3 regions of the Exiguobacterium sp. SH3S1 genome follow, and region 3 is predicted to be linked to each of the others. Evidence: riboswitches for the same ligand, from Rfam matches in the RefSeq annotation. Region 3 holds a riboswitch; each other region holds the start of a gene.

Region 1 (6,293 bases), on a different contig from region 3:
CCAGCGCGAACAAGATCATGCTGAGCACGATCGCTACTCCGCCGATGATCCCAAAGTAGAGCATCTCGTTCTCTGGCGAGTAGAACCGGACGAGCTGGGCGTTGATCCCTTGTGCCGCCGCATTCGACAAGAACCAAAGCGACATCGTCTGGGCCGAGAAGGCGGCCGGGGCGAGTTTCGTCGTCGCCGACAGACCGACCGGAGACAGACTGAGCTCACCGAGGACGATGATGAAGTAACTGAGGACGAGCCAGAGCGGATTGACGAGCGTGTCCGGTCCACCGAAGTAGGCCGGCAGCAAGATCACGAGGAAGCTCAAACCGGCGAACAAGATCCCGAAAGCGAACTTCGTCGGGATGCTCGGCTCACGATCACCGAGCCGCACCCATAACCAGGCGAACACAGGGGCGAGCAGGATGATGAACAACGGATTCAGTGATTGGAACCAGGCCGGCGACAGCGTGAACCCTAAAAATTCAAGATCGGTCCGCTTATCGGCATAGCTTGCCAAAATCGTCGCGCCCTGTTCTTGAATCGCCCAGAACATGACCGAGGCGATGAAGAGCGGGATGTAGGCGATGATGCGTGACCGCTCGACTTCTGTCGTTTTCGGGCTCCGGTACATGACGATGAAGTAGATCGTCGGGATGGCGATTCCGAACACACCGACGAGTCCGATGAACGTGTTGATCGTGAACAAGCCTTGTGGGATCAGGATGGCCAGTAATCCTCCGATGAGGATGACGGCCAATGTCGTGTACTTGATCGCATTCTTCTTTTCAGACGCCGTCAACGGGTTCGGCACGTAAGACCCGGCGAGGCCGAGGTTGCCTTTTTTCGTGAGGACGAAGACGACGAGACCGATGAACATCCCGACCGCGGCGAGGGCGAAGCCCCAATGGAAGCCGTAGCTCTTTTGGACGCCGCCGACGATCAAAGGCGAGATGAAGGCCCCGAGGTTGATCCCCATGTAGAAGATACTGAACCCGGCGTCACGGCGACGGTCCGTCTCGTGGTACAGGTCACCGACGATACTCGACACGTTCGGCTTCAACAGTCCGGTCCCGATGACGATGAGACCCATCGAGATGAACAAGAACGTGAGGCTGCCCGGGATCGACAAGACGATATGACCGAGCATGATGAACACACCACCGAAAAATACGGCCCGGGACGTCCCGAAGACGCGGTCGGCGAGCCATCCCCCGATGACTCCTGACATGTAGACGAGCGCGCCGTACACGGACATGATCGACAAGGCGACGTTCTGGTCGAGCCCGAGACCGCCTTCCGATACCTCGTAATACATGTAGAAGACGAGGATGGCCCGCATCCCGTAGTACGAGAAACGTTCCCAAAATTCAGTGAAGAACAACGTGAACAAGCCTTTCGGCTGTCCGAAAAATCCTTTTTGTGGCACACTGTCCACAATTTTCTGTTTATCGATCCTTTCCATGAAAGATCCCTCCTTGACCGTATTATCATAAGAAGAATCATTATGTTTGTAAAGGAAAAATGAAAGTGAAGTTCAAATTTTAACAGGTTTGAAACGAAACTAAAATCCACCTAAACCAAGTTGTTTAGGTGGATTGATGAACTAAGCAGTCTTTTGTTTAGCTTCTTCCGCGCTGACGTATCTCCCGAGGCGCCAATAGATGAAACCCGACAGACAACTCGCCGCCCCGACGAGGATGAGGGCGATGTGCCCGGCGCGCTGGTCGAGGAACAGGCTGGCCATGAGCGGCGCGGTCACACCGCCGATCAACCATTGGATGCTGGCGGCGCGGTCACACCGCCGATCAACCATTGGATGCTGGCGGCCCCGTTATAGGCACCGCGCATGTTCTCGGGGGCGATCATGGCGATGAACGTCTGTTGGACGGGCGACATGATCATCTCGCCGAGCGTATAGAACGCGTATACGGCGAGCAGGATACCGACGAGGACGAGGTACGGGGTGCCGAGCGTATAGAGGAGCCGCGGCACGACCGCGATCAACATCATCCCGATCCCGAAAATCGTCGCCCCGACCAGCATGACGTTGCCGAACGGTTTGCGCCCGAGTTTTGAGGCGATCGGGAATTGGAACAAGACGACCATGATGCCGTTCAAGGCGAGCAGATAGGCGAACGGGTTCTCGCGGTCGGTGAACGACGGCATCGACTCTTTCAAGAACAGCGGCAACATGCTCTCGATCAGCGAGAAGCCCATCGAGATGAAGACTCCGGCGAAGATGAAGACGAGAAAGACTTTGTCGTTGTAAAAGACGCGCAAGACGTCACGGTTCGACGGTGTGTCCTGCCCGGTCGTCTCAGGGAGCGACTCGCGGATGAAACGTCCGAGAACGAGCGCATAAAAGGCAAAGACGAACGCTGCCGTGAAGAAGATGTACTGTCGGTCGATGAACAAGACGGCACTGCCGAGCAGGGGACCGAACGCCGCGCCGATATTATGCCCCATCCGTAAGAGACCGAACGCCTCGTTCATCTGTTCCGGCTCGGTCACGTCGGCGACCATCGCGCTCGCGGCCGGGTGGAACAACGAGTTCGTCAAGCCGAGCATGGCGTTCAAGAGCAGGAGCGGCCAAAACGTTTCCGCGAAAGCGAAACCGATGAGGGCGACCGCATCACCGAGGATGGCGGTCATCATGACCGGCTTTCGGCCATACAGGTCGGCGAGACGTCCGCCGACGACCGAGCCGATGAGCGCCATGATCGGTCCGGTCGCCAAGATGACACCGACTTGGACGTAGCTGTCGAGCTTGTCGCTGTAATAGAGGACGAGGAACGGGGCGATCATGAACATCATGACACCGGTGATCGTCTCGCCGAGGAAACGAATCCAAATGTTACGGTCGAGCCGTTTGAGTGATTGAATCATACGTTTCACCTGCTTCTACAAAATAAAAGGGACGAAGGATGCACGGAGGCATACTCGTCCCTACTTAACCTATGTACGCCTCGGAAGACAGGCGGGTGACTTCAGTTCATGAAACGGAAGACCCCGACCCGTCAGTATGAAATTGGATACGATGTGGCTGCGTCATGACTGACATGGCGGGTCCTCCTTTCTGAAAGTTTACTCTTCATTTCAACTGTATGACAGATTCTTGAAATGTGTCAACATATTTTGACTTGCGTCATAACAGTTCATTTAAATTCTTGCGGGTGAGCCGATAATCGATCAACCGGGACAAGACGACCTGAATCATCGCGGTCACGGGTACGCTGATAAACATCCCGACGAGGCCGAACAGGCTCCCCCCGATGATGATCGATGTGATGACCCAGAACGGGGTGATCCCGACGCTGTCGCCGAGAATTTTCGGGCCGAGCCAGAGTCCGTCGAACTGTTGCAGCAAGAAGATGAACAACAAGACGAGCAGGGCCGTGAACGGATCGTAGAAGTAGGTGATGATGAACGCCGGGATCATCCCTAAGAGCGGCCCGACGTATGGGATGAAGTTCAGCACCCCGATGATGACACCGAGCAAGAGCGCGTACGGCGCGCCGATGATCAAGAGCCCGATGACGGCCATCACGCCGATGATGAGACAGTCGAGCGACTTTCCGATGATGTAGCGTTTAAAGATATAGTCCATCTCTTGGAAGATGTCGATCGTCGTCTTCGCCGAGGCGACCGGGAACATCGCATACAGCAGACGTTTGAACATCCGGGCGAACACTTCCTTGTCTTTCAACAAGTAGATCGAGATGACGATCCCGATCAACAAGTTGATCAACGTCATCGTGAAGCTCGACACGTAACCGACCGAAGACACGACGGCCGTCTCGACCCATCCGGAATACCGCTCCTCGAACCGGTTCAAGTCGATGGCTTGGGCGATCGTCTCGTTGTATTCTCTCAAATACGTGTTGAATTGACCGAGGAAGCTATCGATTTGGCGAATATAAAACGGGAGCTCCTCGATGAGAGACGCGACACTCGAATAGATGCGAGGGAACAGCGTCACCGCTGACACGACAAGGATCCCGATGAACGTGACGTAGACGATCAACAAGCCTTGGTAGCGCTTCAAGTGGAACCGTTCTTCTATGTAGGACAGGACGGTGTTGAGGAGCAGCGCGATGGCGATTCCCATGATGATCGGCGTCAACAGCTGAAACGCATATTGCAGGACCCGAGAGATCGTGTCCGGCTCACTGATGACTTTCCATAGGACGAGCAGAATCAGCCCGATCACGCTTAACTTCCATATCAATTGACGGTTTAGTTCCAATGGTCTATCCCCTCATGCTGTAAATTTTGCAGAATAACGTTCATCTTTTACTATGAACGTTTTTTTACCGGGATTCAATAGCGCCAAGGAATTTTTGAAATAAGGATTGACAAGGTTGGTAACGTTTGGTTTACTAAATGACATATTACAGAAATTATCAATTGCATATAAAAACACTTTCTATCAAGAGAAGCGGAGGGACTGGCCCGATGAAGCTTCAGCAACAGATTGTTTCAATACTGTGCTAATTCCAGCAAGGTGACCTTGAGAGATGGAAAGGTGGTTGTTTGAATACGTCCGTATCTCGACACCCCTTTCCTCGGAAAGGGGTGTTTTTGCATAGGAGGACTATTCATGACAGACAGACGCTCGAAGTTACTTAAAACGTTACCACCCCAGCATTTCGTCGGACTCGCCGCTGAAGTCGCCGCACTCGAGCGTTCAGGCCGCGACGTCATCCGGCTCGGCCAAGGGACGCCCGACTTGCCGACACCAGCCCCGATCTGCGAGGCGTTGCAGACGGCCCTGCTCGACCCGGCGACACACCAATACGGACCGTTCCGGGGACAGACGCGCCTGAAGCAAGCGGTCGCGACGTTCTACCAGACCGAATACGGCGTCGCGCTCGATGCCGAGACCGAAGTGGCCATCTTGATCGGCAGCAAGTCGGGACTCATCACGCTCCCGCAATGTGTGCTCGAGCCAGGTGACGGCATGTTGCTCCCGAACCCGGGCTACCCGGACTACATCTCGGGGGCGCGTCTCGCCGGTGCGGTCGTCCACGACCTCGTCCTCCGGGAAGAGAACGGTTATCTTCCTGATTATGAGACGCTCGATCCGCAGGGAGCGCGACTCATGTATTTGAACTACCCGAGCAATCCGACCGGTGCCGTCGCGTCGCCCGCGTTCTTTGACGACACGGTCCGTTTCGCGAATAAGCATGACCTCATGGTCGTCCACGACTTCGCCTACGGCAGCATCGGTTTCGACGGTCACGTCCCGCCGAGCTTCCTGCAGACGCCGGGAGCGAAAGACATCGGCATCGAGGTGTATACGATGTCGAAGGCGTTCAACATGTCCGGCTGGCGGGTCGCTTTCGCCGTCGGCAACCGCGACATCATCGAGGCGATCAACACGTATCAGGACCACGTCCATGTGAGCGTGTTCTCGGCCATCCAAGAGGCGGCCATCGCCGCGCTCGAGTCACCGCGTTCGCTCCGGGACGACTTGTCACGGTTGTATGAGGCCCGCCGCGACCGGCTCGTCGACGGGTTACGTCAGGCCGGATGGGACATCACGGCCCCGAGCGGCTCGTTCTTCGTCTGGGCGAAAGTGCCGGACGGGGACGCCAAATCGTTCTCGCATAAGCTGCTCCACGAGGCAGGGGTCGCCGTGACGCCGGGCTATTTCTTCGGCTCAGAAGGCGAGCGGTACGTCCGGTTCGGACTCGTCTCCGCCGAGTCGAAGATCGACGAGGCCGTCGAGCGGATCGAGAAACTGTTCGCGACGTATGAAGAGGTCCGGGCATGATCCGCCAAGCCGTGCTCGAGTACGACCATGCGGATGACGCGCTCGAGCGGCTCGATGAATTGATCGCTGGCCGTCGTGCTCACGTGCTGCGCGGCCAGAACGGTTTTGACGTCGTCAAGCGCGTCCTGCCAGCGATCACTGCCTATCCGACATCGCTGTTCCGTGGCGAATGCACGGACGCGGAGGTCGAACGGCTCCGTTTGAAGGATGTGGATGTCCTCCTTGCCGTCGGTGGGGGCAAGCTCGTCGATACGGCGAAACTCGTCGCTTACCGGCAAGGTGTCCCGCTGATCGTCATCCCGACGCTCGCCTCGAACTGTGCCGCCTTCACACCGCTCAGCGTCATCTATGACGAGCAGGGCGCCTATGACCGCTACGACGTGTTCCGCGTCGTCATCGAGCGGGTCATCGTCGACGCGAGGGTCGTGACGGACTCGCCGTACGACTACTTCCGAGCCGGCGTCATCGACACGGTCGCCAAGTTTTACGAGGCCCGCTATTTGAGCGGCGACAGTTCGCCTGA
Region 2 (12,379 bases), on a different contig from region 3:
CTCGAGGTGATGCAGCTGTCTCAGTCCGTCTTGTTCATGAATCTCCAAGTGACAGAGCGGGTGATAGGCGACGCTTCGATTCCCTGTCTCGTCCGACCAGATGCGTAAGGCGATCTGTTGTGCCATCGTGCCGCTCGGAAAGAAAACGGCGGCTTCCGTCCCGAGCCGCGTGGCGAGCTTTTGTTCGAATTGTTCGATGACCTCGCCCGTCCCATAATGGTCGCTCGTTTGCTCCGGGTCGGCTTGCTCAAACGCGCGCTGTAAGACGCCGACGTTCCGTTTCCCGTGCCCGCTCAGTTGATGCGTCGTCTGTTGATACGACGTCCGTAAATCCATGCCATCCCCTCCAAAAGAAGCCCCTTGCCACGAGACAAGAGGCCAAGATTTAGTCGCGTACGCGGACAATCAACTTGCCGCGTACTTTCCGCGTCTGGAGCTGTTCGAGTCCGTCTTTCAAGCGGTCGAACGGCAACACGTCGGTGACGAGGTCGTTCAGTTCACCCGTTTCGAGCAGTTTCATCAATTCCTCGGCCATATACGCCAAGTTGCGAATCGCGCGCTCGTCTTCGCTCGCATGGGCCGCACCGAGGGCGACTTCATGGATCGATGGTGACAGCGTGAACCCTTTCATGTTCGACATGTCAGGCGGACCGGCGATATGAGCGAGCTGTCCGCTGAAGGCGAGGCGATCGAGATCGGCTGTCGCCACGTCGCGGCCGACCGTGTTCAAAATTAGATCGACACCACGGCCGTCCGTCAGTTCCATGATTCGTTCCGTCACGTCCTCGACGTTGTAGTCGATTGCGACGTCGGCACCGAGTGATGTGACCCAATCAAAGTTTTCCGGCGATGCCGTCGTGAATACTTTGAGACCGAGCTTTTTCGCGAGCTGAATCGCGTAGCCGCCGACCCCGCCCGCTCCGGCGTGGACGAGAATCGTCTCTTTGTCGCGCGTGTTCAGCTTCTGCATGACCGCTTCATACGCCGTCATGCCAGCACAGAGGATGGCTGCTGCCGCTTCGTCGCTAACGTCTTGCGGTACGACGGCACAAGCACGGGCGTCGACGACAGCGTACTCGGCGAAGCCTCCGTTGTTCGCGAGACTCGTATGGACGGCGACGCGTGAGCCGGTGATGATGTTGGCGATGCTCGAGCCGACTTCGACGACTTCGCCGACGAGGTCGACGCCGAGGATGTGCGGGTATGCCCAGTTCGGGTTGCCGTTCGTGCCGACTTTATAGTCGACCGGGTTCAAGGCGACCGCTTCGACTTTGATGAGCAGTTCGCCCGCTCCCGGGGTCGGTCGTTCGATGTCCCCGAGGTTCATATTATCTAGGCCAGGTTGTTCAAGTAGCCATGCTTTCATGATTAGTACGCTCCTTCCGAATATGTCAGTTCATACGAATGCGAGTAGATCTCGACGAGGTTGCCGAACGGATCTTCACAGTACACCATCCGGTACGGCTTATCGCCCGGGTAATACTCGCGGATCGGCATCCGTTGTTTGCCACCGTGGGCGACAATCTTCTCGACGAGCCCTTCGATGTCTGGGTCTTGGACGCAATAGTGGAAGATGCCTGTTTTCCAAAACTCGAAATTATTCTCCGGTTTCTCGTTGTTCGGGAACTCGAACAGCTCGATGCCGATCTTGTCACCGGTCGACATGTGGGCGATGCGGAACTTGCCCCAGCCCGGGCCGAACACGTCGGTGCACATGACGCCGATCGGTGAGTCATCCTCAACGACGTCCGACGGTTGCATGATCGTATACCAGCCCATCACGTCTTCATAAAACTTCACTGCTTCCGTCACACTGGGGACTGATAGCCCGATATGTGAGAATGTACGTGGATAAGTCAAATTGATCCGCTCCTTTTTGGTTGCTCATTTGGGTCGATAACGATAAGATACCTTCATCGTAGCAAGAAAAAAAGTACGCACATTGAAGTAACTACCCGAAAGCGAGGCGAACTGAACATGACGACCCCGTTCCCCGTCAACAAGGCGCTCGACATCATCGGCGGTAAATGGCGTCCACAAGTGTACTGCACGCTCGAGACCGGCCCGCGCCGCTTCTCGGAGATTCAGCGCGCCATCCCCGACGTCAGCCGCAAAGTGTTGACCGACCAACTGCGCGAACTCGAACAGCTCGGCATGGTCCGACGCGACGACTATTCGACCGACAAACAGCTCCACGTCGAATACTCCCTCACCGAGGAGGCGTTTAGCCTGCAACCAGCGATGAAGGCGCTCTGCTCTTGGGGCGAAACCCGAGACGAATAAACCCTCGCCAAGTTTTCCGGCGAGGGTTTTGTCATGACGCGAATAGGCTGATGAGGTTCCCGTCCGGATCGACGACGATGGCGTAACGTTGTCCCCAAAACGCGTCCCACGGCTCACGATGAATCACGTATCCTTGTTTGAAGATAGCTTCAAACAGTGTATCGAGCGCTTCACGGCTGTCGCACAGGAAAGCGAGCTCGACCCGATGCCCCGATGCCGGTTTCCATTCCCCATACACCGACTCCGCCACCTCGACTGTGTCAAAGACGAGCCGGACGCCGCCTTCGTCAACTTCAACGTGCGCTTCCCCGTTCATTGATGCTGGAATCGACAGTCCGAGCAGCCGATAGAAGTCGAGCGCTCGCTTCATATCCTCGACGACGATGCCGACCATATCTAGTTTGATTCCCATGTGGTCACCTCACTTCTTGAATTGATGGTACTATCGAAAGTGTAGCACCTATCCATCCTTTTGAAACGAGGAAATCACTATGACATATAAGTTCGCTTTGATGACACAAGCGCAGGCCGAAATGATCGCCTTCAGTTGGCATTACGAAGGAAAGTATGCTTTTTACGATATGGAGGCTGACGAAGACGACTTGGCCGAGTTTTTAGACACCGAACAACGAGGGCAATCGGTATTCGCCATCACGAACGATGGCGAACTGGTCGGTTTTGTTAGCGTGCATCAAACAGACGCCGATACGATTGACCTCGGTTTAGGCATGAAGCCAGGTCTGACCGGAAATGGGACCGGACGAGCGTTCGTCACCTCGATTCTTGATTTCATCGAATCTACGTTCGACCCAAATCGTATCACCTTGTCGGTTGCCACGTTCAACGCGCGGGCGATTCGCGTGTATGAAGCTTGCGGGTTTCGACAAGTGGCTTCGTTTCAACAAGACACGAACGGGAGTACGTTCGACTTCATCGCATTAGAACGCAAAAAGCGCCCTCAGGATAGATTCTGAGGGCTTTTCTGCTGCCCGGTGCCTTTGTCGACCAAGAAGATATGGCCATTTCCCGTCTCATACCAAGACGGTCACACTTCATCGTTCGGGCAAGCACGGAGCTGCTGTTTCACACGTGAATCGTTCCCCCTACATGGTGTGTGATGTCCGTCTCCGTCGGTTCGAACACGCCCGCTTCGGTGATGAGTCCGGTGATCAGTTCAGGCGGTGTGACGTCAAACGCCGGGTTAAAGACGGTGATCCCGACCGGCGCCGTCGGTTGTCCGCCGATATGGGTCACTTCTAGCGCGCTCCGCTCCTCGATTTGAATCACATCGTCCGCCGTTAAATCAAACGTCGAGTGCGGGGCCGCGACGTAAAACGGGATCCCGTAATGTTTAGCCAGGACGGCGAGCTGGAGCGTGCCGATCTTATTGGCGACGTGACCCGTCCGTGTGATGCGGTCAGCGCCGACGATGATGGCGTCGACTCCTTTCGCCTGAATCGTCCAAGCGGCCATATTGTCGGTGATGAGCGTGACGTCGATGTCGGCCCGGTCGAGCTCCCAGACGGTCAGGCGTGCCCCTTGGAGGAGCGGCCGCGTCTCACAAGCGAAGACGTTAAACGCGATACCTCGCTCTTTCCCGACGTAAAACGGCGCGAGCGCAGTCCCGTAACGCGACGTCGCGATCGCCCCGGCGTTACAGATCGTCAAGACGTTCCCCCCTGCCGGCAGCACCGTGAGCGCATGCTCCCCGATGGCCCGATACGTGTCGACGTCTCGCTCGAACAGCGCGATGGCCCGATGTTTGATGTCAGTCGCGATTCTTTCAAAGTCGTCTCCGACGTTGAATCCGAGAAGCGACTCGATCACGTTTTGCAGATTGACCGCCGTCGGACGGGTCGCGATCAATCGACGGCCGACGAGGTCGAGCCGGCGTGTGAAGTCCGGGTCATCCTGGAGGCGGACCGCTTCTTTCGCGAGCACGAATGCGCCGAAATAGGCGATGGCCGGCGCGCCTCGGACTTGTAACGTCTCGATGGCGTGCTCCGCCTGTTCGAGCGTCGCGATCGTCACGTACCGCTCTTCATGGGGCAGTAACGTTTGGTCTAAAATGACGAGCTCGTCCCGGTTCGGGTCGAAGCGAATGTTTTGGACTGTCATACGCGTACCCCCGCTAACAGCGTCACTAATTCATCGATTGTCCGGACATCGTGGCGCTGTTTAATGAGCGTCGTGCCGAGCGTGAGCGCTTCCCGTTTCCGCTCGAGCCGGACCGTTTCCGGTAACGTCTCGAGGTCAGCGACTCCGGCGAGACCGATGGCGCGGCGAATCAGTTCGCATCCGGCATAGCCGATCGTGTCGCTAAAGATGGTTTGAAGTAGCTCATCGACGAATCCGTCCGTGTTGAACGGTTCGACCGCCGTCTCAAACTTCGTCCGGAACGTCTTCTCAAACGTCTCCCATACCGTCAATACGTCCGTGAACCGTTCGAACCGTTTGAGTGGGTCATGGAACGTCGATAGCGTCAAATGGGCGACGATTTGCCCGATGTCAAAGCCGAACGGTCCGTAAAAAGCGAACTCCGGATCGATGACTTTCGTCTCTTGTTGCGTCGCGAAGATACTGCCTGTATGTAAGTCTCCGTGCAAGAGCGCGTCGTGTTTCGTGACGAAACCGACTTTCAGTTTCGTGACCTCCACTTTCAATTTCTGGTCACGCCAAAGCGCTTCGACGTCCTGACGGAGCGCGGTTTCGATGTTGTTCGATTCGGCATCTTTGTACGGATCGGTGAAGATCAGTTTTTCAGTGATGTCGCACAGTTCCGGGTTGTAGTAATCCCGTTCTTTCCGCTTCTTCTCAATCGGGCCGGCCGTATAGTCTGACGTCTCAAACAACGTCTGTCCTAAAAACTCACCGATGTGACGGGCGAGTTCAGGATACGTTTTCCCTTCCAAATAGCCCGTCCGGACGATATCAAAGTCGGACAAGTCCTCTAAAATCGTGTAGGCGAGCGTCCGGTCACTGCCGAGAACGACCGGGACGAAACGCGGGACGACGCTAGCGAATTCGCGCAACGCGAGCTGCTCGATCCACGCCCGTTCAAGTGTGAGCGGCCAACTCTCTCCGACGACTTTCGCATACGGTAGCGCCTGCTTGACGATGAGGCTCGTTTCGCCTTGACGGATGCGGAAGACGAGGTTCAAGTTGCCGTCCCCGATCTCCTCGCAATGCGCGATGCCCCCATCTTCGAGTAACCCTAACGTTCTGACGTGCTCGACGACTGTCTGTTCTGTAAATGGTTGATAAGCCATGTCTGTTTCCCCTTTCGGTATATTCCCCACAAAAAAAGCCCCTTTCTCCGCGAGAAAGAGGCACAGCCGTAACGGTTGTTCCTCTCATCTGTCAGACGTATGTCTGGTGGATGTAGCACCGTGCCTACTGGTCGGTTGCTGCGGCGTCATCGGGCCAATTCCCTCTGCCAACTCGCGATAAGAGTGTCATATTCGATTGTGTGAACTTGTTGTGATGAATGTTACTTACTCGAGCACCAAGTTGTCAACGTCAATTTTCGGACCCGGTGTTGTCTTTTCCCGGGCATATATAGAAACAATGAATTCAACTATTTTTTCTCAAAAAAAGGAATTGACGAACCGGATATTGTGTGACAAAATTCAATTAAATTTCACAACTTCAAAATACATTCTTATCAAGAGCAGACGGAGGGGACAAGCCCGATGATGTCGCAGCAACCGACCCGATTGGGCACGGTGCTAATTCTTGCAGCGTAAGCTGAGAGATAAGAGTTCATTTTTTTATGATGACCTCTTGCCTCGGCATGGGGTCATTTTTTGTTTGACCGGAAGGAGGAACGAACATGAGTATTACTGCCACATATGAAATCAGCCGGACGAACCGCGTCGCGACTGTCGCCGAGAAAATCGCCCTTGAACTGACCGTCGGCACATGGACGGAACTGCCCCACCTAGAGCAAGAACAATTAAAGGCGTATCGGGGCGAGGTCGTCTCAACGACGCACACGGAAACGACGAGTCGCTTCACAATCCGTTATCCGCTCCATAACGTCACGCCCGACTTCTCATCCATCTTGACGACGACGTTCGGGAAATTATCGCTCGATGACTCGGTACGCTTGATCGACTTGACGTTACCCGAAACGCTTGCGTCTGAATTCCCCGGAGCAAAGTTCGGTGTTCAAGGCGTTCGTGAGTTGCTCGACGTCCATGATCGCCCGCTCGTCATGAGCATCTTTAAAGGGATCATCGGCCGTGATTTACGCTTCTTAGAACAGCAACTTCGAGACCAGCTCGCCGGCGGCATCGACATCGTCAAAGATGATGAAATCCTATACGATAATCCGCTCACTCCGTCGCTTGAACGAGCTAAAATCGGGGCGGCCGTCATCCAAGAACAGTTCGAAACGACCGGGAAACGTTCGCTCTATGCCATCACGCTCAGCGGTCCGGTGTTCGGGCTACGTGACCAAGCGCTCCGCTTGATCGAGGCGGGCGCGACGGCACTGTTGTTCAACGTCTATACATACGGGCTCGACACACTCCGCGAACTCGCGAGCGATCCAACAATTAACGTCCCGATTTTGGCGCATCCGGCGTTCGCCGGCGCCTTGACCGGCTCGATCAGCCACTCGCTCTTGCTCGGGAAATTGTTCCGCCTCGCGGGGGCCGACTTGACGCTGTTCCCGTCCCCATACGGTTCACTCGCGACACCGTCCGATGAGGCGTTCGCGATTCGGGATAGCAGTGCTCGGCCGCACTGGGCGAAGCCGATTCTACCGGTCCCGTCGGCCGGCATCCATCCGGGGCTCGTCCCGGACATCATCCGTGATTTCGGCACAGACGTCGTCATCAACGCCGGCGGCGGCATCCACGGTCACCCAGACGGCGCGGCTGCCGGGGCCCGGGCGTTCCGACAAGCGATTGAGCAAGTAGTGGGCGTGGCGAGCCAGACGAACGAGCTCGAGGCCGCGCTAAAGGCGTGGTCAAAACAATGACGATTCACATCTTGTGTGACTTCGACGGGACGATCACGGCCGAGGACAACATCATCGCTTTGATGCGGGCGTTCGCACCGCCCGAATGGCACGCGCTCAAAGACGACGTGCTCGCTCAAGACATCTCGATCCGCTCCGGGGTCGGACAGATGTTCCAGCTGTTGCCGAGCGCTGACGCTTCGGCGTACCGTGACTACTTGCTGGACCGCATCACCTTGCGCCAAGGTTTCTCGACGTTTTTGGCAGAAGTCCGGCAACAAGTTTGGAAGTTCGACGTCGTCAGCGGCGGCATGGACTTTTTCGTGTACCCGATCTTGCAAGACCACGTCGCGCCGGACCACATCTACTGTAACGTCGCCGACTTCTCGGGCGAGACGGTACGCGTCGACTGGCCCTACGCCTGTGACGCGCATTGCACGAATGATTGTGGTTGCTGCAAACCGACAATCGCCCGGACGATCGTCGATCCCGTTGATCGCTTGATCGTCATCGGTGACTCGGTGACCGACTTCGAGATCGCCAAACGGGCCGATTTCGTCTACGCCCGTGGGCAACTCATCACGCTCTGTGAAGCAGAAGGCATCGCCTACGCCCCGTTCGAGACGTTCGACGACATCACCCATCACATGAAGGAGGTGCACGTATGAGCGTGACCGCACGTTGGCTTGAACTCGCCGACATTAAAGACGAACTCGCCGCGCGCGACTGGTTCCCCGGAACGAGTGGCAATTTGGCGATTCGTGTCTCCGACGACCCGCTGACCTTCCTCGTCACGGCGAGCGGACGCGATAAACGAAAACGGACCGCGGACGATTTCGTCCTCGTCGACGCGGCCGGCAGGTTACTTGGCGAACAAACTGGCAAACCGTCCGCTGAGACGTTGCTACACGTCGAGGTGTTCAACAAGACTGCGGCGACGTGTTCACTCCATGTGCACACGGTCGACAACAACGTCATCTCCGAGCTCCATGCCGTGAACGGTGAGGTCGTCTTCACGGGGCAAGAGATCATCAAGGCACTCGGGTATTGGGAAGAGGACGCGGTCGTCCGGGTCCCGATCATCGACAATCATGCCGACATCCCGACGCTCGCGGCCGCCTTCGCGCCTCACGTCCATTCAAGCACCGGTGCCGTCCTCATCCGTAATCACGGCATCACGGTCTGGGGCGAGACGCCGGCTGCGGCGAAACGTTATTTAGAAGCATACGAATTTTTGTTCAGCTACACGTTAAAACTACGCGCCTTAGGCGTCCATTCATAAGGAGGAACTATCTATGGCAACTGTCTATTTCCAACAAACCGAAGAACGTCTCGTCGACCAATCTGAAGTGAACGTATTTTTAGAATCGCGCGGTATTCTGTATGAGCAGTGGGACATCGCTAAACTTCCGGTCGCGCTTCAAGAAAACTACGAACTGACGGACGACGACAAGCAAGCCATCCTCGCAACGTTCCGTGACGAGATTCAAGACGTGTCGGAGCGCCGCGGCTATCAAACGGCCGACGTCATCTCGCTGTCTGACGCGACACCGAACTTGGACGAACTGCTCGTCAACTTCCAAAAGGAACACCATCATACGGACGACGAGGTCCGCTTCATCGTCAGCGGGCACGGCATCTTCGCCATCGACGACGCCGAACGTGGCTACTTCAACATCGAACTCAATCCCGGCGATTTGATTTCGGTCCCGGTGAACACGCGCCACTACTTCACGCTCCAAGACGACCGCCAAGTCGTCGCCGTCCGCATCTTCGTGACGACAGAAGGCTGGGTGCCGATCTACGAGAAGCAAGACGTGACTGCCTAACAAAAAATCCTGCCTTCCGCATACGCGAAAGACAGGATTTTTTTAATGCTTGACCGCTGTCGGTTTGGAAGAGAACCAACCCCAAACAGCAATCCCGACCATGACCGACCAGAAGAACAGTGTCCAACCTAACGAGTGGACAAAACCGTCTGGAAGACCCATGAACGCGAACGGTGTACCGGCAATCAGTTCCTTGAAGCCAGGGTGTTCGAGGACGAGTACCGTCAACTTCACACCGACCCAGCCGACGATGAGGAAGGCGGCCGTCTCAAGTGTCGGACGTTGATGCAGCAGCTTCACGAAGACGCGGGCCGCGAATCGCATCAAGATGACCCCGATGAGTCCACCCGTCAAGACGACGAAGAATTGACCTGAGTCGATTCCACCGATCTCTCCAAGACCGAGCGGCGGCAAGCTGACTGCGAGTGCGACCGCTGCCAAGATCGAGTCGACCGCGAAAGCGATGTCGGCGAACTCGACTTTTACGACCGTCCACCAAAACTCTTTTTTCGTGACCGGCTTCTCGGTAATTGCCGTCTCTTCTTTCGCCTCAGCGGCGAGGTCTTGTCTTGGATCCATCTTGCGCGCCTTGTACGTCATATATAGATGTCGCGCGCTCATCCCGATCAAGTAAAGGGCACCGAGTGCTTGGACTTGCCAGACGTTGATTAAGAACGAGATTAAGAATAATGCGATGAAGCGGAAGACGAACGCTCCTAATAAACCGTAGAATAGCGCTTTCTTCTGTTCTGTCCGCGGCAAGTGCTTGACCATGACGGCCAACACGAGCGCGTTGTCTGCAGATAGTAGCCCTTCAAGACCGACGAGTACGACGATGATCCAGGCGTACTGCAGGATTAACTGCCAATCCATTTAAAAACATCCCCTTTTTTTGTGTGTTCTTTCATATTTAACAGTGATCTATTTTTAAGTTCACAGGAATATTTTATTTCTGTGCGTAAATTAAATCAATCTTCTTTCGTTCAATGTCTGAAGTTTTTTCCGCAGAACAGGTTCAAAGCATGTTCGCGAAGCAAAATGATACCCAGTTTGTATCCATTTCGTGATAAAATCCTAACAAGAACGAGTGGCGGTCATTTGCCCTCTTAAAAAAGGAGAATCCGATTATGTCTACAAGCCATGTCGCTTTACCTACTAAAGCAGAACGACATAAACTATTCGGCTCGGTCCCGCCGGTCAAAGGTACGAAACCGACAGAAAAAGATAAAATGGTCGATCTTCAAAATACACCTAAGAACTTCTTGTTCGCACTCGACAGCGTCGGGATCTCGAACGTCAAACATCCCGTCAACATCGAAACGCCAGACGGCATCCAAGCGACGGTCGCAACGTTTGAATTAACGACATCACTCGTCCAAGATCGTAAAGGCATCAACATGTCACGCTTGACGGAACAGCTCGACGCGTACCATACGCAAGGCTGGACGTTATCAAACCGCTCGCTCATCGAGTTCGCCCAAGAACTCGCCGAGCGTATGGAACAAACGGAAGGTCAATTGACGGTCCGCTACCCATGGTTCTTCAGCCGGAAAGCACCGGCGACGGGCCTCAGCGGTCTTATGAACGCCGACGTCATGCACAACGTGACATACAACCTCGAGACAGGTATGGCGAGCGTGACGGTCGGTCTCGTCATCAACGTGACGACGCTATGCCCATGTTCAAAAGAGATCAGCGAATACAGCGCCCATAACCAGCGCGGCTACATCACAATCGAAGCCGGTCTTGACGAAGCGTCGCTCGACGGCTTCGACTGGAGACTCGCATTGCTCGATGCGGCGGAGTCGAACGCATCGGCACCACTTCACCCGGTCTTGAAACGTCCGGATGAGAAACGGGCTACAGAAATCGCTTACGAAAACCCACGTTTCGTCGAAGATATGGTCCGCTTGATTGCAGCCGACTTGTACGAGATGAAACAAGTCGTCAACTTCTTCGTCGAATGCCGAAACGAAGAGTCGATCCACCAGCACGACGCCATCGCGTCCATCACGTTCGATAAACGTGACAACTAAAAACGAGTGAAGCCAGATACTTGGCTTCACTCGTTTTTTTATACACTTTGTATGAGGCGGATCGTCAACAAAAGGACAATCAGGACGATCCACACCGCCCAGATGGTGCGCCATCTGTTCCAGTCGAGACGCTTCACGAACGCGTATACCGTCAAATAGAGGACGATCAAGAGCGGAATGACGACCCACGGATTGTCGAGCATCACGCTTCGACGTCACCGTCCCAAGCGAGCATGCCGCCCTCGACGTTGACGACTTTGAACCCTTCCGATTCCAAATAGTCGCACGCCGTCTGGCTGCGTCCGCCCGAGCGGCAGATGACGTGATAGACGTTGTCTTGCGCGAGCTTCTCGGTCACGCCCGGGAATTCAGACAGCGGATAGAGCGGCACGTTCGGGATATGGCCCGCGTCGTACTCGTCTTGTTCTCGCACGTCGATGATGTGGAGCGACTCCCCGTTCTCAAGCTTTTCACGTAATTCGGTTGCATGGATGCTTTGCATGCTGTTTCCCCCTTAAATTGTTATCCCCTACTAGTTTACCTCAGTTTCGTGTCGGACAAACTCCAATTGATGGTCGTCTCGTCATCGCAGTAGAAACCTTTCAGACCACAACGTTCGACCATGTCACTTACCCAAGACTGACTGCCGCAAAATAAAGTGAAGTGGCTATCCCATGGCGGTACGATGAGCCAATCATGCTGATAGCCGAAAAACGTGCGATGATTCATGTCCCATGTATCGGCTGCAAGAACTTCTCGAATATTGATAAGATGGCGCTCCGTACAAAATTCGTCGCCGCTCCATATCCATTCTTCTCCCGTCTCCAGAAGCGCCCTTAATACCCGATTCTTTAAGAAATCAGACAGCTCGCCTTCGCCAGGTGGGAGCAAATTCTCGCGCTCGCAAAATTCAATGATTCGATTTGCGCCTTCTTTATCTTCGGCATGCGGTTTCAACGCCCCAATCATCGTTCGGAGTGCGTGATCGATACGTTTGACGTCTTTAAAACCAAGTTGGCGTCGCATGTCTTCCCATGCGACGGCATGAAAATGCTGTTCCACTTCGTTTTTGTTCATCTCGACATATCGGTCAATTGCTTTAGGATCTTCTATCGGTCCGAGAAACGGATGGTACGCGACGAACACTTCTTCAAACACGCCCTCATAGTAAGTTTTAATCGGAAAATCATCTCCACCGCCGAACATGGCGTAGCGATGTCCTTCCGGTAAAGTGATGGCTCCCTCAATCTCCTCCATGTGACCGC
Region 3 (12,379 bases):
GTCCGGATGTTGAAGTTTTGTTTCTGTGCGCCACGACCGATCGTGACCGCTTTCGTGTTCGAGTACGTGTTGTCTCCGACGAGATGCGTCTTCGTCTCGACGAGCGAGTTGCCGTCGTTCATATGTCCGAGTGCCCAATCAAGATGAGCGTTCTCGTAGACGACACCGCGGCGGTTCATGAACGTGAGTGCTGACTCAGCGAGCTGGTCGACCCCACCGAATACGACTTTCGCGTTCGCTCCGACGAACACTTCCGTCACGGCGTTGACCGTGTGCGGCTCATTCGTGTTCGACAAGAAACTTTCGACATACGTCACTTCACTGCCTTCGTCGGCGACGACGATCGTATGGTGGTACAACGAACCGTTCGCTTGTTCCATCGTGAAGATGGCTTGGAGCGGGTCTTTCAATTGCATGTTTTTCGGGACGTACAAGAAAGCCCCACCGTTCGTGAGCGCTGCGTTCAAGGCAGACAAGCGATCTTCGTCAACCCGAACGCCTTCTGTCATGAAGTATTTCTCGACGAGGTCCGGATGTTGTTCCATCGCTTGTTGGATTCCCATGAACAAGACGCCTTCCGGCATCGTAAGTTCGTTATAGACGACATGACCGTTGCGTTCAACGAGCACGTTTGTCCGGTGGTCTCCGAGCAATGCTTCGATTTCAGGCGTCAACCCGTCAAGCTTCGCGAGTTCGACGTCTCCGCTTGTGAAATCCCATTTATCAATCTTGATCTTTTCAACTTTAGGCAAGGCGAGAGTCGGCGCAAGTTCTGCTGCTTCTTTACGTCGGTTGACCATCCATGCTGGTCCACCGAGCGCCTCTGCACGTGCCGCTACTGCTTGTGCATCTAATTCAAATTGTACGGTCATCGTACAGCCCCCTTACGCTTCTGTGTCTACTGTCATCCCAAGATCTTGCTTCACCCAGTCGTAACCTTCTGCTTCGAGTCGTTGTGCGAGCTCTTTGCCACCCGACATGACGATTTTCCCGTCGATCATGATGTGGACGAAGTCTGGCTCGATATAGTTGAGGAGACGCTGATAGTGCGTGATGATCAAGCAACCGAACTCTTCAGTGCGCATTTCGTTGACGCCTTTGGCGACGACTTTGAGCGCATCGATATCAAGACCTGAATCGATCTCGTCAAGAATCGCGATGTTCGGTTTGATCATCATCATTTGAAGGATCTCGTTACGTTTTTTCTCTCCGCCCGAGAAGCCTTCGTTCAAATAGCGGTGTGCCATTTCTGAAGGGATCTCAAGAACGCCCATCTTCGAATCGAGTTCGCGGATGAATTTCATAAGTGAGATCTCTTCGCCTTCTTCACGGCGCGAGTTGATCGCTGAACGCAAGAAGTCGGCGTTCGTGACACCGCTGATTTCAGCCGGATATTGCATCGCGAGGAACATGCCTGCTTGCGCACGTTCATTTACTTCCATCTCGAGGACGTCTTCTCCGTTCAAGTCGACGCTTCCTCCTGTCACTTCGTACAATGGATGACCCATGAGGGCAGATGCGAGTGTTGATTTACCAGTCCCGTTAGGACCCATGATGGCGTGAATTTCGCCACCTTTAATTTCAAGATTAAGACCTTTGACGATCTCTTTTCCTTCGATTGAGACGCGGAGGTCATCAATTTTCATGTGTGGTACGTTAGACATTCGGATACCCCTTCCGTTTTCTCGCCATTTGTGGCGTAGATTAGATATATTCTAATCTTAATCTAGGCAATTTTTTATTTCAAGCGACTCACCTTATATTTCATTCTCAATAGAACATAAATGTTGAGAATGAGAACATCGGGAAATCAAGATATTATCCAACATTTTCCTCGACTTGAGCCGAATTCGCTTGTTTTTCCCGTAGCGCGCCGGTGAAGAAAAAGGCGCCACACGCGGTCAGAACGGCTAGGCTCCCAAATACAGGGAGCGACGCGTTGTCGAAGCCGTCGAGCAGCAGTCCGCCGATGACCGGCCCGATCGATTGACCGAGTGCCGTCAACCCCATCGCCCCGAAATACGTGCCACGCAAATGTTCCGGTGCCAACTCGTCCGTCAACACGTCCGTCATCGTGAACATGAGCACTTCCCCGACCGTGAAGATGACCATCGCGACGAACAATACCCACACCTCGGCAGCGAAGCCGATTAACAACAGCCCAATCGAGAGCGTCGCGATCCCAAAGAACAGCGACTTGATCGGTGAGACGCGAATGCCGAACCGCATGATCGGATACTGCACGATGAGCACGGTGATCGCGTTGACCGTCAACAGATAAGCGAACAGGCGCGACCCGTCACTGAATCCGTCGTGAAACGCGATGAACTGCGGCAACGTCGAATTGAATTGACTGTAGCCGATGATGGCGAAGATCATGCCGATGATGACGAAGCGGAACGTCTTGTCTTCTTTTAACACACGGAACGTCTCCGTCAGGCGCGGCCGGACTTTGACGCCGTCCCCTTCTTCAAACGGATATTTCCGGAACAACGTCGAGATGACGAGGCCGTAAAGGACATAGACGGCGGTCACGACGAAGAACGCGCTCTTCGCTCCCGTAAGTGATAAGACGACCGCAAGGAGCGGTCCGATCGCCGCAGCGATGTTGATCATGAAGTAGCGCACGTTATAGACGATGACACGCTGGTCAGGTTGCGTCGTGTCGCTGATCAAGGCCCGAGACGCCGGTTCAAGGAATGAACGTGAAACCCCCATCAATACCGAAAATATGTAAAACCAAATCAACTCGGTTGCGAGCGCGAAGCCGGTGAACGTCAAAGCGTTCAAGCCGATACCGATCAACATCAGCTGTTTGCGCCCGTAGCGGTCAGACAGCGTCCCCCCGAAAAAGCTCATAAATAGACCGGATAATGCCGACGTCGCGAACACTGTCCCGATCACGCTCGCCGAGAAACCGAGCGTCGCGAGATAAATCGCAAAAAACGGCATGACAAAAAACGTCGACAGCCGTGCAAAAAATGTACCGAACAAGACGCCAAGCGTCAGCGGATGAATGTGTCGTATGCTCACCCGGATCCCCCCTTTTTCTACATATAAATAGTTTACTTCTATTATTGAAGCAAAACCACTGCAAACAAAAAAGGCCCGGGATGTCCCAAGCCTAAAATCAATCATTATTTAACCGGTACGACCGCACCTTTGTACTCATCTAAGATCCACTGTTGTGTCTCTTCTGATGTCAATACTTCAAGGAGTGCCTTGACGCGCTCATCGTCCTCGTCGCCTTCACGCGTGACGATCAAGTTGACGTACGGTGAGTCTTCGCCTTCAAGAGCAATTGCGTCTTCGAGCGGGTTGAGGCCGGCATCAATCGCGTAGTTCGTGTTGATGAGGACGGCATCGCCTTCACCGTTGTTGAACGCTTGCGGGAGAAGTGCCGCTTCGACGTCCGTCTTGAACTTCAAGTTTTTCGGGTTGTCGACGATGTCAGCGACTGTCGCGTCTGTCGTCTTGCCGTCAGCGAGCGTGAGCAAGCCTTCTGTTTGAAGCATCGTCAAGATTCGTCCGTGGTCAGCGACCGACGAGCTCATGATGATTTCAGCGCCGTCCGGAAGCTCATCGAGTGATTTGTAGTCTTGTGAGTAGACACCGATCGGCTCGATGTGGACGCCGCCGGCTGAAGCGAATTTATAGTCTTTGTTCTCAGCCATTTGTGACTCGAGGTACGGCTCGTGTTGGAAGTAGTTCGCGTCGAGCTCGCCATTCGCGAGCGTTTTGTTCGGGAGCACGTAGTCTTGGAACTTCTTGATTTCAAGCGTGTAGCCTTTTTCTTCATATTCGTCTTGGACGTGCTCTAAAATCTCGGCGTGTGGTACGTTCGACGCGCCGATGATGAGCGTTTTATCGTCGCCCGAGCCTGATTCTGAGTCCCCGCCGCCACATGCCGCGAGAATTGTGAGTGCTGAAGCTGCTGTCAATCCGAGTACTGTTTTCCATGATTTCATTATGATACCCTCCAAATTTTCTATTTGATCAAGCGGAACGCTTGTCGATTTTTGAGACGAGTCGATCGCCGATGAACTGAACGACGAAGACGATGACTAAGATCAATACGGTCGCGACGAACGTGACGTCGCTTTGTGAACGCTGGAACCCTTCGAGGAACGCCAAGTTCCCGAGGCCACCGCCCCCGACGACTCCGGCCATGGCCGTGTAACCGACGATGGCGACGATCGTCACCGTGATGCCTGACACGATGGCCGGGAGTGCTTCCGGGAACAACACTTTATAGACGATCTGCCATTTCGTCGCGCCCATCGACTCGGCCGCCTCGATGACGCCGCGGTCGACTTCACGAAGCGCGAGCTCGACCATGCGCGCATAGAACGGGGCCGCCCCAATGATGAGCGCCGGGAGCGCCGCCGTCGAGCCGAGCATCGTCCCGACGATGAGGAGTGTGAACGGGATGAGCAAGATGATCAAAATGATGAACGGGATCGAGCGGAACACGTTGACGACCGCGCTGATGATCGTGTAAATCGGACGATTCTTCGTCATGAGTGGTTCGTTCGTGACATATAAGAGCATGCCGAGGGCGAGACCGATGACGAATGTCGCGGCTCCCGCGACGAGCGTCATATAGAGCGTCTCCCACGTCTGTTCGAACATGACTTGCCAGTCTACATTAGGAAACATCGTTTTCTACCTCCACTCCCACTGCCTGCGACCGGATTGAGGCGATGGCCCGCTCGACTTCAGCCGGCTCTCCGATCAATTGGATGAATAGCGTCCCGAGCGCACCGACTTGCGACTGCGTCACGTTACCGCCGATGATGTTGAAGCCGATGTCGTGCTGTTTCAACACTTCCGATAAAATCGGCTGTTCGGCCGTCTCGTTCAAGAACTTGAGCTTGACGATTTGGCCGCTCGGATAACGTGCTTTCAAATGCTCGAACGTGAGCGACATGTCGTCGACGGCACCGATCTGTTTGACGAACTCTTTCGTGATCGGCTGTTCCGGATGTTGGAACACGTCCGCGACTTGGCCGGTCTCGACGACCTTCCCTGCCTCCATGACGGCGACGCGATGACAGATTTTTTGGATGACGTGCATCTCATGGGTGATGAGGACGATCGTCAGTCCGAGTTTCTTATTGATGCTGACGAGCAGTTCGAGGATCGAATCGGTCGTCTTCGGGTCGAGTGCGCTCGTCGCTTCATCGCAGAGGAGCACTTCTGGATTTGTAGCGAGCGCGCGGGCAATCCCGACTCGCTGTTTTTGACCGCCCGATAGTTGCGACGGATAGCTGTCTTCACGTCCGGCGAGACCGACGAGATCGACGAGCTCTTGGACGCGGCGTTTACGTTCACTGGCCGGTACCCCGATCAGTTCGAGCGGGAAGCTGATGTTCTCAGCGACCGTGCGCGACCATAACAAGTTGAAGTGTTGGAACACCATCGAGACGTTTTTGCGCACCCCGCGCAGTTCTTTCGGAGTGAGCTTCGTCAGCTCGCTCCCGGCGACGACGATTTCACCGCTTGACGGTGCCTCGAGCCGGTTGAGCAGACGAATGAGCGTCGACTTCCCCGCCCCTGAATATCCGATTATTCCAAAAATTTCGCCGCTCTCGATTGTGAGCGACACATCATCGACCGCCTGGACCCGACCGTTCTTCGTGTCGAACCATTTGGCCACGTTACGTAATTGAATCAATACCTTTCCCTCCTGACAACAAAAAAAGTACACACGTTTGAGCAAACGTGCGTACTTTATCGGTACGGACAACGATTGCTCTCATCTTCCAAGGTTCTCACCTTGCTGGAATTAGCACCATTTCGGATTGCTCCGCGGTTGCTGGGCGTCATAGGGCCAGTCCCTCAGCCTCTCTTGATAAGAGTGTTGTTTATTCGATTAGCTTTATAATAGCGACACATTATTTTCATGTCAAACTATTTTGTGCGAAAAATCAAAAAAAGGTGCCATCCGAGGATGACACAGAACGTAGCACCTTGAGTCACGGAAGGACAACCCATAGATGAAACTCTTTTGCCCGATCAGAGTGTTCATCCTTATATGGGGGATTCAAGCCATCCATCACTCGGCCTTAGAACGTACCGTGCGGTTACGCGGTCGGTGTCCCTGCGCTTGATTTTTTTGGGGGACAATCTAAGGGAAGGTCCACCTAAAAGTCGCGTAAAGTGATGCACCGGCTGTTCTAAAACGTCTTGATGGCTGGAAAATCTCGTCCTATATTGTGTTCAAGTAAGATGTTGTAATGAATATACCATTCGTGAACTTTCTGTGTCAACTGATTATTTAAAATTTTCTGATTATTCTAATCATCCTATCTCATTTAACGAAAGATAGGACGTGCTGCACGTTTTGAAACGCATATAATCGGTCTTCGACTTGGCCGTCTTTAAGCTTTAACAGCGCCGGTACGCTCATCACTTGATACGCTTCTAACTCTTGCGGGATAAAGTTGGCGTCCTGCTTGTCGATCGCGAGTGTCGGGTCGACCGCTTCGACGACCGCGAGCATCCGCTCGGCCACAGCGCATGTTCCACACATCGGGGCGTATATATATAACAATCCGTCTGAAATCATTTTCTCTCACCTCTTCTATAAGTATATGAATGTGAGTCGATCTGTTCAAAAGTTGTGCTCAACTGGAAAAATCTGAATAGTTCAACATTTCTTGTTGACGCTCGCCCAAAAGAGGCATAGTATGGTCATTAACTTTATCGCTTTCGTACATAACAGCAAACACGTAGAAAAGGACAGGTGAATCCACCCATGACGGAACAAACGAAACTGACAGGCAAACAATTTTTGATGAACGTATTGAACGGACTCAGCCTCGCCATTTTAATCGCCCTCATCCCGAGCGCGCTCCTCGGCGAGCTCACGAAAGCAATCCTTCCTTATATTCCGTCGCTACAGTTCATCTTAGATGCGACGACGATCGCGATGCGCCTCTTACCCGTCATCATCGGTGTAGCCGTTGCCATGCAGTTCGGACGTTCTGCGCTCGAGGCCGGCACGATCGGCATTGCGACCCAGGTCGGGAGCGGCGCCATCCGCATCGAGGCAGGTGCGTTCCTCATGGCCGGAATCGGTGACGTCATCACGGCCGGCGTGACGGCCGCACTTGCGACATATATGGTCATGCAGTTGTCACCACGATTAAAGACGTACACCGTGCTCGTCTTACCGATGACGGTCATCGTCATCGCCGGCGGGATCGGCATGTTCTTACTCACGTACATCTCCCAGATCACGACGTACATCGGCACCATCATCATGACGATGACTGAACTCCAGCCGATTATGATGGGCATGTTGATCGCGATGGCGTTCTCGCTCATCATCGTCTCTCCGATCTCGACGGTCGGGATCGCGACGGCGATCAGCCTGTCCGGTGTTGCCGCCGGGGCCGCCAACCTCGGTGTCGTCGCGGCCGGCTTCGGTCTCGCCATCGCCGGGTGGCAGATGAATGCCACCGGGACATCAATCGCTCACTTCCTCGGCTCACCGAAAATTCAAATGGCAAATTTCGTCCGCCGTCCGATCATGATGCTGCCTGTGCTCGCGAACGCGGCCATTCTCGGGGCGCTCGCCGGTATCCTCCGTATCGAGGGGACACCGATCAGCGCCGGTTTCGGCGTCTCCGGGCTCATCGGACCTGTCAACGCCCTGCACTTGATGCCAGGCGGATTCGCCCTATGGAACGTCATGCTCGTCATCGTCTTGTTCGGCCTCATTCCGGTGACGCTCGGGATTGTCTTCTATCGCCTGTTCAACCGGACATCACTCATCCAGCCTGAACATTACCGCCTCGACTTCGACTAAATCAAAAAATCCCGGCTTCTCATAAAGAGAAACCGGGATTTTTGTTAGCCTTGAATCATCGCTTCATATTCTTCGGCTGACATGAGTTTGTCGACGTCCGTTGAATCGTTCAACTCGACTTCGATCATCCATGCGCCTTCGAACGGTGCTTCGTTGACGAGTTCCGGAGAATCCGCGAGTGATTCATTCACTGCCGTGATCTTCCCAGAGATCGGTGCGTACAGTTCAGACACCGTCTTGACCGATTCGACCGAACCGAACGGCTCGTCGAGCAAAATCGTGCCGCCGACTTCAGGAAGTTCCACAAACACGATGTCCCCTAGTTCGCTTTGTGCGAAATCCGTGATCCCGATGCGGGCAACGCTTCCGTTCACTTCAACCCATTCGTGTTCTTTTGAATAACGTAGATTTGCAGGTACTTTGCTCATCTTGACTTCCCCCTCAAATAAATTAGACTCACATGTGTATTATAGCACTTAGCCCCAAACGTCTGTAAATGACTTTTCTGAAAAACCGACCGTCGATTTTTGACCGTCAGTGACGATTGGACGCTTTAAAAGCATACCATTGCTGACTAAAAGCTCGATTTGTTCGTCTTCTGACAAATTCGGGAGCTTATCTTTAATGCCTTCATTACGATACACTTGCCCGCTCGTATTGAAAAACTTTTTGAGCGGCAGCCCTGACTGTTGCCAGATCGACGCGAGTTCATCTTTTGACGGTGTCGCCTCGACGATATGAACGTATGTATACGCGACTTCGTTCTCCTTCAACCATTTCTCTGCCTTCTTACACGTACTGCATGGCGGATAGCCATATAGTGTCACCATATTTATCACCTCTTGTTTTACTGTAGCATACTCCATTCCCGCAAATCACGCTTCGAGCAAGCGTGCGATTTCTCGCTTCAGCGTTGCGTTGACCGGGTGACGCGCTTCGATATAGCTCAGCATCGCCGCGGCCGCTTCGACCGACTTGCCGTAACCTGGCAGCCACTCGTCGAGCCCGGCGACGAGCTCCGGGTGCCGTATCTCGACCCGGCGCGTCGGATTGAACGGGTCGCCCGTCTCTCCATGTGCTTTCAACACGTTGTTGACGGCCGCGACTTGGATGAGTTCGAAGCCGGCGAGCTTCTCTCCGCGTCGTTCACGGAGCAGACCGACGTACAGGTTCGTCAGCGCCTCTTCGTAGCAGTGCGCGGCGTCGGGAGCCTGTGTGACGAGTTTCGGCGTCGCGAACGATTCGAGCGCTTCCTCCCGCTTCCAGACGATCCGTCCCGGAGTGTAGGCGATGTGTGGCATCTCAGGCAAATCGAAGACGGCGAACTCGGCGTAAATACCGTCCGCATACATGACTTTATGGCCGTCTTTCGTGTTTTGGAACTGGTACGCCAGCGGTTCAACCTCGAGCCAGTCCAAATTGTCGATGAAGCGGGCTTTTCGCCCGTCTTCGACGATCAAAAAGAAATCGAGGTCGGAGTAATCGTCGAGCCGCTCGGTCTCGAGGCCAACCGAACCGAGGGCGAGCAACATCAGCGCCCCTTCTTTTGTCGCGACTGATTCCCCAATCCTCTCCATCCGTTCCAACAGCTGATCACGTCTCATGAACATTCCTCCTTTTCCTCATTGTACGTTCTCATCAAGCGAAAAAGAAAGGGCTGACCGCGTCCGGCCACCCCTCCCTGTTCGAGAAATTTTTATTACAGAATTTGCGAACGAGAAAGCCCACTCCTTTAGTGGTGGGATGAACGTGAGCTTGATTTCGGAGTCCCGTTAGTCGGAATTTCAGAAATCAACAAGCAGAATCTTATCCCGATAAAATGTATCACTCTAATAAATCTAATGATACAATGGACGTATGAACAACTACAGAAGAACCAAAACCACCGTATCGATGATCCATTATCATTTCGTGTTCTGCCCGAGGTATCGCCGAAAACTATTTGATGACGATACGTTCGAGCAACGATTCAAAGAGATCGTCCGTGATGTCTGCGAAGAGCTCGACATTCGACTCATCGCCATCGCGTGTGATCGGGACCACACACATCTATTCTTGTCGGCGTTGCCATCCCTCAGCCCGTCTGACATCATGGCGCGCATCAAAGGCGTCTCGTCGAAGCGACTACGAGAGGAATTTCCCCATCTCACACATCTCACAAGCCTTTGGACGAGATCCTTCTTCGTCTCGACGGCCGGAAATGTTTCCAGCGAGACCATCAAGCGTTATGTCGAGGAACAAAAGACAAGGAGGTGACACCGTGTCGCAGACATTGACGGTGAACATCAAACTTCATCCGACAAAAGAGCAACAATCGATCTTAGAGCGGATGATGCGCACCTACATCGGCACGACGAACCAGCTCGTCTCGGACATGGTGCAGGCTCGAGAAAACTTAAAGCTGACGAGCAAAAACGTGAGTTCCGATCTGCCGAGCGCCGTCAAGAATCAGGCCATCCAGGATGCGAAGAGCATGTTCAAAAAGGCGAAGAAGAAGGGCTTCCAGGTCGTCCCTGTCCTCAAGAAGCCGTACTGCACCTGGAACAACCAAAACTACTCGTTCGACTTCGAGTCGATCTCCTTCCCGGTCATGATCGACGGAAAGGTCAAGAAGACGGCGATCCGCGCCGAGATGGTCGACCCGGACAACCGGAACGCCACGCTCCTCGCCAACAAGCTCGGGACGCTCCGCATCATCAAGAAGTCGAACAAGTGGATCGCCCAGATCGCCGTCACGATCCCCACGACGGAGAAGGGGGGCACCAACGTGCTCGGGGTCGACCTCGGCCTGAAAGTCCCCGCCGTCGCATCGACAGATCGTGACAAGGCGCGGTTCTTCGGGAACGGGCGTGAGAACAAGTATATGAAGCGCAAGTTTCGTGCGAAACGGAAAGAGCTCGGTCAACAGAAGAAACTGGATGCGATCAAGAAGCTGAACAACAAAGAACAGCGCTGGATGAAAGACAAAGATCACAAGGTGAGCCGTGAGATCGTCGACTTCGCGAAAGAGAACAAGATTTCTGTCATCCACCTCGAAAGATTGGCGAACATCCGACAGACGGCAAGAACAAGCCGTAAACACAACAAGAACCTGCACACCTGGTCGTTCTATCGCTTGGCACTATTCATCACGTACAAGGCAAAGCTCGAAGGCATCAAGGTCGAATCTGTCAATCCGGCCTACACCTCCCAGACATGCCCTTCTTGTGGAGCAAAAAATAAAGCGAAAGACCGAACATATTCCTGTCCGTGCGGATTCAAAAAACACAGAGATCTAGTCGGTGCGATGAATATCCGATACGCACCTGTGGTCGATGGTAACAGTCGACCAGCCTGAGAACCTATACGGTCTGTCTCAGGAGGGGTGATGGCACACCCTCATCTGAAGGCTTGAACAAAACAGAAATGGACTGCGTTCGCACAAGCACTTCAGAATCCCACTCATACCGAAGGGGTGAGCTTGCGGCTTTAGCCGTGGGAGTGTCAAACGATGAACTTGTTCGCTTTGATGAGACTCGCTGCGACTTCGCGCTTCGTACCGATGACGTTGATTGGCTGATAGCGGCTGAACTTCTTCATCGCCGAGAGCAACATCCGTTGCTCGTCGCCTGACGCTGCCGCGTACAACACTTCTTTCGCCATGAGCTCGACTTGCTTGAACACTTGCTCGGCGAAGATTTCCGTGTAACGTACTTTTTGTTGGTTCTTATCGATACCAGTCCGCGCAATCGCTTTATCCGTCCGCGCAATCGCCGCTTCGAGCGCATAGATGGCGCTGATGATGTCGGCGATCTTGGCGAGGATTTCTTGCTCGTTTTGGAGGTTCTGCTGATATTTCTGGACGGCTGTCCCGGCGATCATCAAGTTGATCTTCTTCATGTTCGATAGAAGCATCTTCTCGCGCGCGAGCGGTGAACCGTCGAGCTCTTGCGGCATGTAGCTCATGAGCTCTTTTTGGAGCTTCTGTGCTTCGGCGAGGAGCGGCAAGTCGCCTTTCATCGCTTTCTTGAGGAGCGTGCTCGGGACGATCAAGCGGTTGATCTCGTTCGTTCCTTCGAAGATCCGGTTGATCCGTGAGTCACGGTACAAGTTTTCGACCTCGTACTCGGTCATGAAGCCGTAGCCGCCGTGAATTTGAACGGCTTCGTCGACGACGTAGTCGAACGTCTCAGACGCAAACACTTTGTTGAGCGAGCATTCGATCGCATACTCCGCGATCGATTGGGCGACTTTCGAGCCGTCGCGCATGTTCTCGTCACCAAGCGCATCGAGGCTGTCTTGGAACAAGCCGCCTGTGCGGTAGACCGAGCTCTCCATCGCGTAAATGTTCGCCGCCATCGTCGCTAATTTTTCTTGGATGAGCGGGAACTGGCTGATCGGCGTCTTGAACTGCTTGCGCTCGTTCGCGTATTGGACCGAGAGATCGAATGCACGTTTTGATGAACCGACCGCTCCGACCGCGAGTTTGTAACGACCGACGTTCAAGATGTTGAAGGCGATGACGTGCCCTTTACCGACTTCACCTAACAGGTTATCGACCGGGACTTCGACGTCTTGTAAAAT

Evidence for each region. A riboswitch is a leader RNA that binds a small molecule or an ion and turns the genes downstream of it on or off. The one in region 3 is predicted to bind S-adenosylmethionine.
Region 1: linked by a shared signal. The riboswitch ahead of EVJ26_RS13075 (aminotransferase class I/II-fold pyridoxal phosphate-dependent enzyme) and the one ahead of EVJ26_RS03840 (methionine ABC transporter ATP-binding protein) in region 3 are both predicted to bind S-adenosylmethionine.
Region 2: linked by a shared signal. The riboswitch ahead of mtnK (S-methyl-5-thioribose kinase) and the one ahead of EVJ26_RS03840 (methionine ABC transporter ATP-binding protein) in region 3 are both predicted to bind S-adenosylmethionine.

What each region holds. Positions count from the first base shown of each region.
Region 1 covers NZ_SJUW01000015.1:38,555-44,847, reverse strand. Annotated here, with positions in the region: gene EVJ26_RS13090 (peptide MFS transporter) at 1-1,456, opposite strand, end outside; gene EVJ26_RS14525 (hypothetical protein) at 1,598-1,807, opposite strand; gene EVJ26_RS13085 (MDR family MFS transporter) at 1,762-2,880, opposite strand; gene EVJ26_RS13080 (AI-2E family transporter) at 3,140-4,240, opposite strand; SAM riboswitch class I at 4,418-4,518, shown strand; gene EVJ26_RS13075 (aminotransferase class I/II-fold pyridoxal phosphate-dependent enzyme) at 4,595-5,770, shown strand; gene EVJ26_RS13070 (iron-containing alcohol dehydrogenase) at 5,767-6,293, shown strand, end outside.
Region 2 covers NZ_SJUW01000003.1:137,287-149,665, reverse strand. Annotated here, with positions in the region: gene EVJ26_RS05205 (threonine aldolase family protein) at 1-336, opposite strand, end outside; gene EVJ26_RS05200 (zinc-binding dehydrogenase) at 386-1,366, opposite strand; gene EVJ26_RS05195 (lactoylglutathione lyase family protein) at 1,369-1,860, opposite strand; gene EVJ26_RS05190 (winged helix-turn-helix transcriptional regulator) at 1,978-2,283, shown strand; gene EVJ26_RS05185 (VOC family protein) at 2,315-2,695, opposite strand; gene EVJ26_RS05180 (GNAT family N-acetyltransferase) at 2,775-3,257, shown strand; gene mtnA (S-methyl-5-thioribose-1-phosphate isomerase) at 3,367-4,401, opposite strand; gene mtnK (S-methyl-5-thioribose kinase) at 4,398-5,552, opposite strand; SAM riboswitch class I at 5,634-5,736, opposite strand; SAM riboswitch class I at 5,942-6,044, shown strand; gene EVJ26_RS05165 (2,3-diketo-5-methylthiopentyl-1-phosphate enolase) at 6,116-7,270, shown strand; gene EVJ26_RS05160 (2-hydroxy-3-keto-5-methylthiopentenyl-1-phosphate phosphatase) at 7,267-7,917, shown strand; gene EVJ26_RS05155 (methylthioribulose 1-phosphate dehydratase) at 7,914-8,531, shown strand; gene EVJ26_RS05150 (cupin domain-containing protein) at 8,545-9,078, shown strand; gene EVJ26_RS05145 (TerC family protein) at 9,121-9,951, opposite strand; gene folE2 (GTP cyclohydrolase FolE2) at 10,206-11,114, shown strand; gene EVJ26_RS14395 (hypothetical protein) at 11,153-11,320, opposite strand; gene EVJ26_RS05135 (rhodanese-like domain-containing protein) at 11,317-11,616, opposite strand; gene EVJ26_RS05130 (DUF2711 family protein) at 11,652-12,371, opposite strand.
Region 3 covers NZ_SJUW01000002.1:212,576-224,954, forward strand. Annotated here, with positions in the region: gene sufD (Fe-S cluster assembly protein SufD) at 1-872, opposite strand, end outside; gene sufC (Fe-S cluster assembly ATPase SufC) at 885-1,646, opposite strand; gene EVJ26_RS03825 (MDR family MFS transporter) at 1,819-3,033, opposite strand; gene EVJ26_RS03830 (MetQ/NlpA family ABC transporter substrate-binding protein) at 3,138-3,968, opposite strand; gene EVJ26_RS03835 (methionine ABC transporter permease) at 3,997-4,659, opposite strand; gene EVJ26_RS03840 (methionine ABC transporter ATP-binding protein) at 4,649-5,677, opposite strand; SAM riboswitch class I at 5,756-5,861, opposite strand; gene EVJ26_RS03845 (thioredoxin family protein) at 6,314-6,571, opposite strand; gene EVJ26_RS03850 (PTS sugar transporter subunit IIC) at 6,761-7,816, shown strand; gene gcvH (glycine cleavage system protein GcvH) at 7,861-8,244, opposite strand; gene EVJ26_RS03860 (arsenate reductase family protein) at 8,293-8,646, opposite strand; gene EVJ26_RS03865 (hypothetical protein) at 8,692-9,420, opposite strand; gene tnpA (IS200/IS605 family transposase) at 9,674-10,072, shown strand; gene EVJ26_RS03875 (RNA-guided endonuclease InsQ/TnpB family protein) at 10,077-11,153, shown strand; gene EVJ26_RS03880 (acyl-CoA dehydrogenase family protein) at 11,300-12,379, opposite strand, start outside.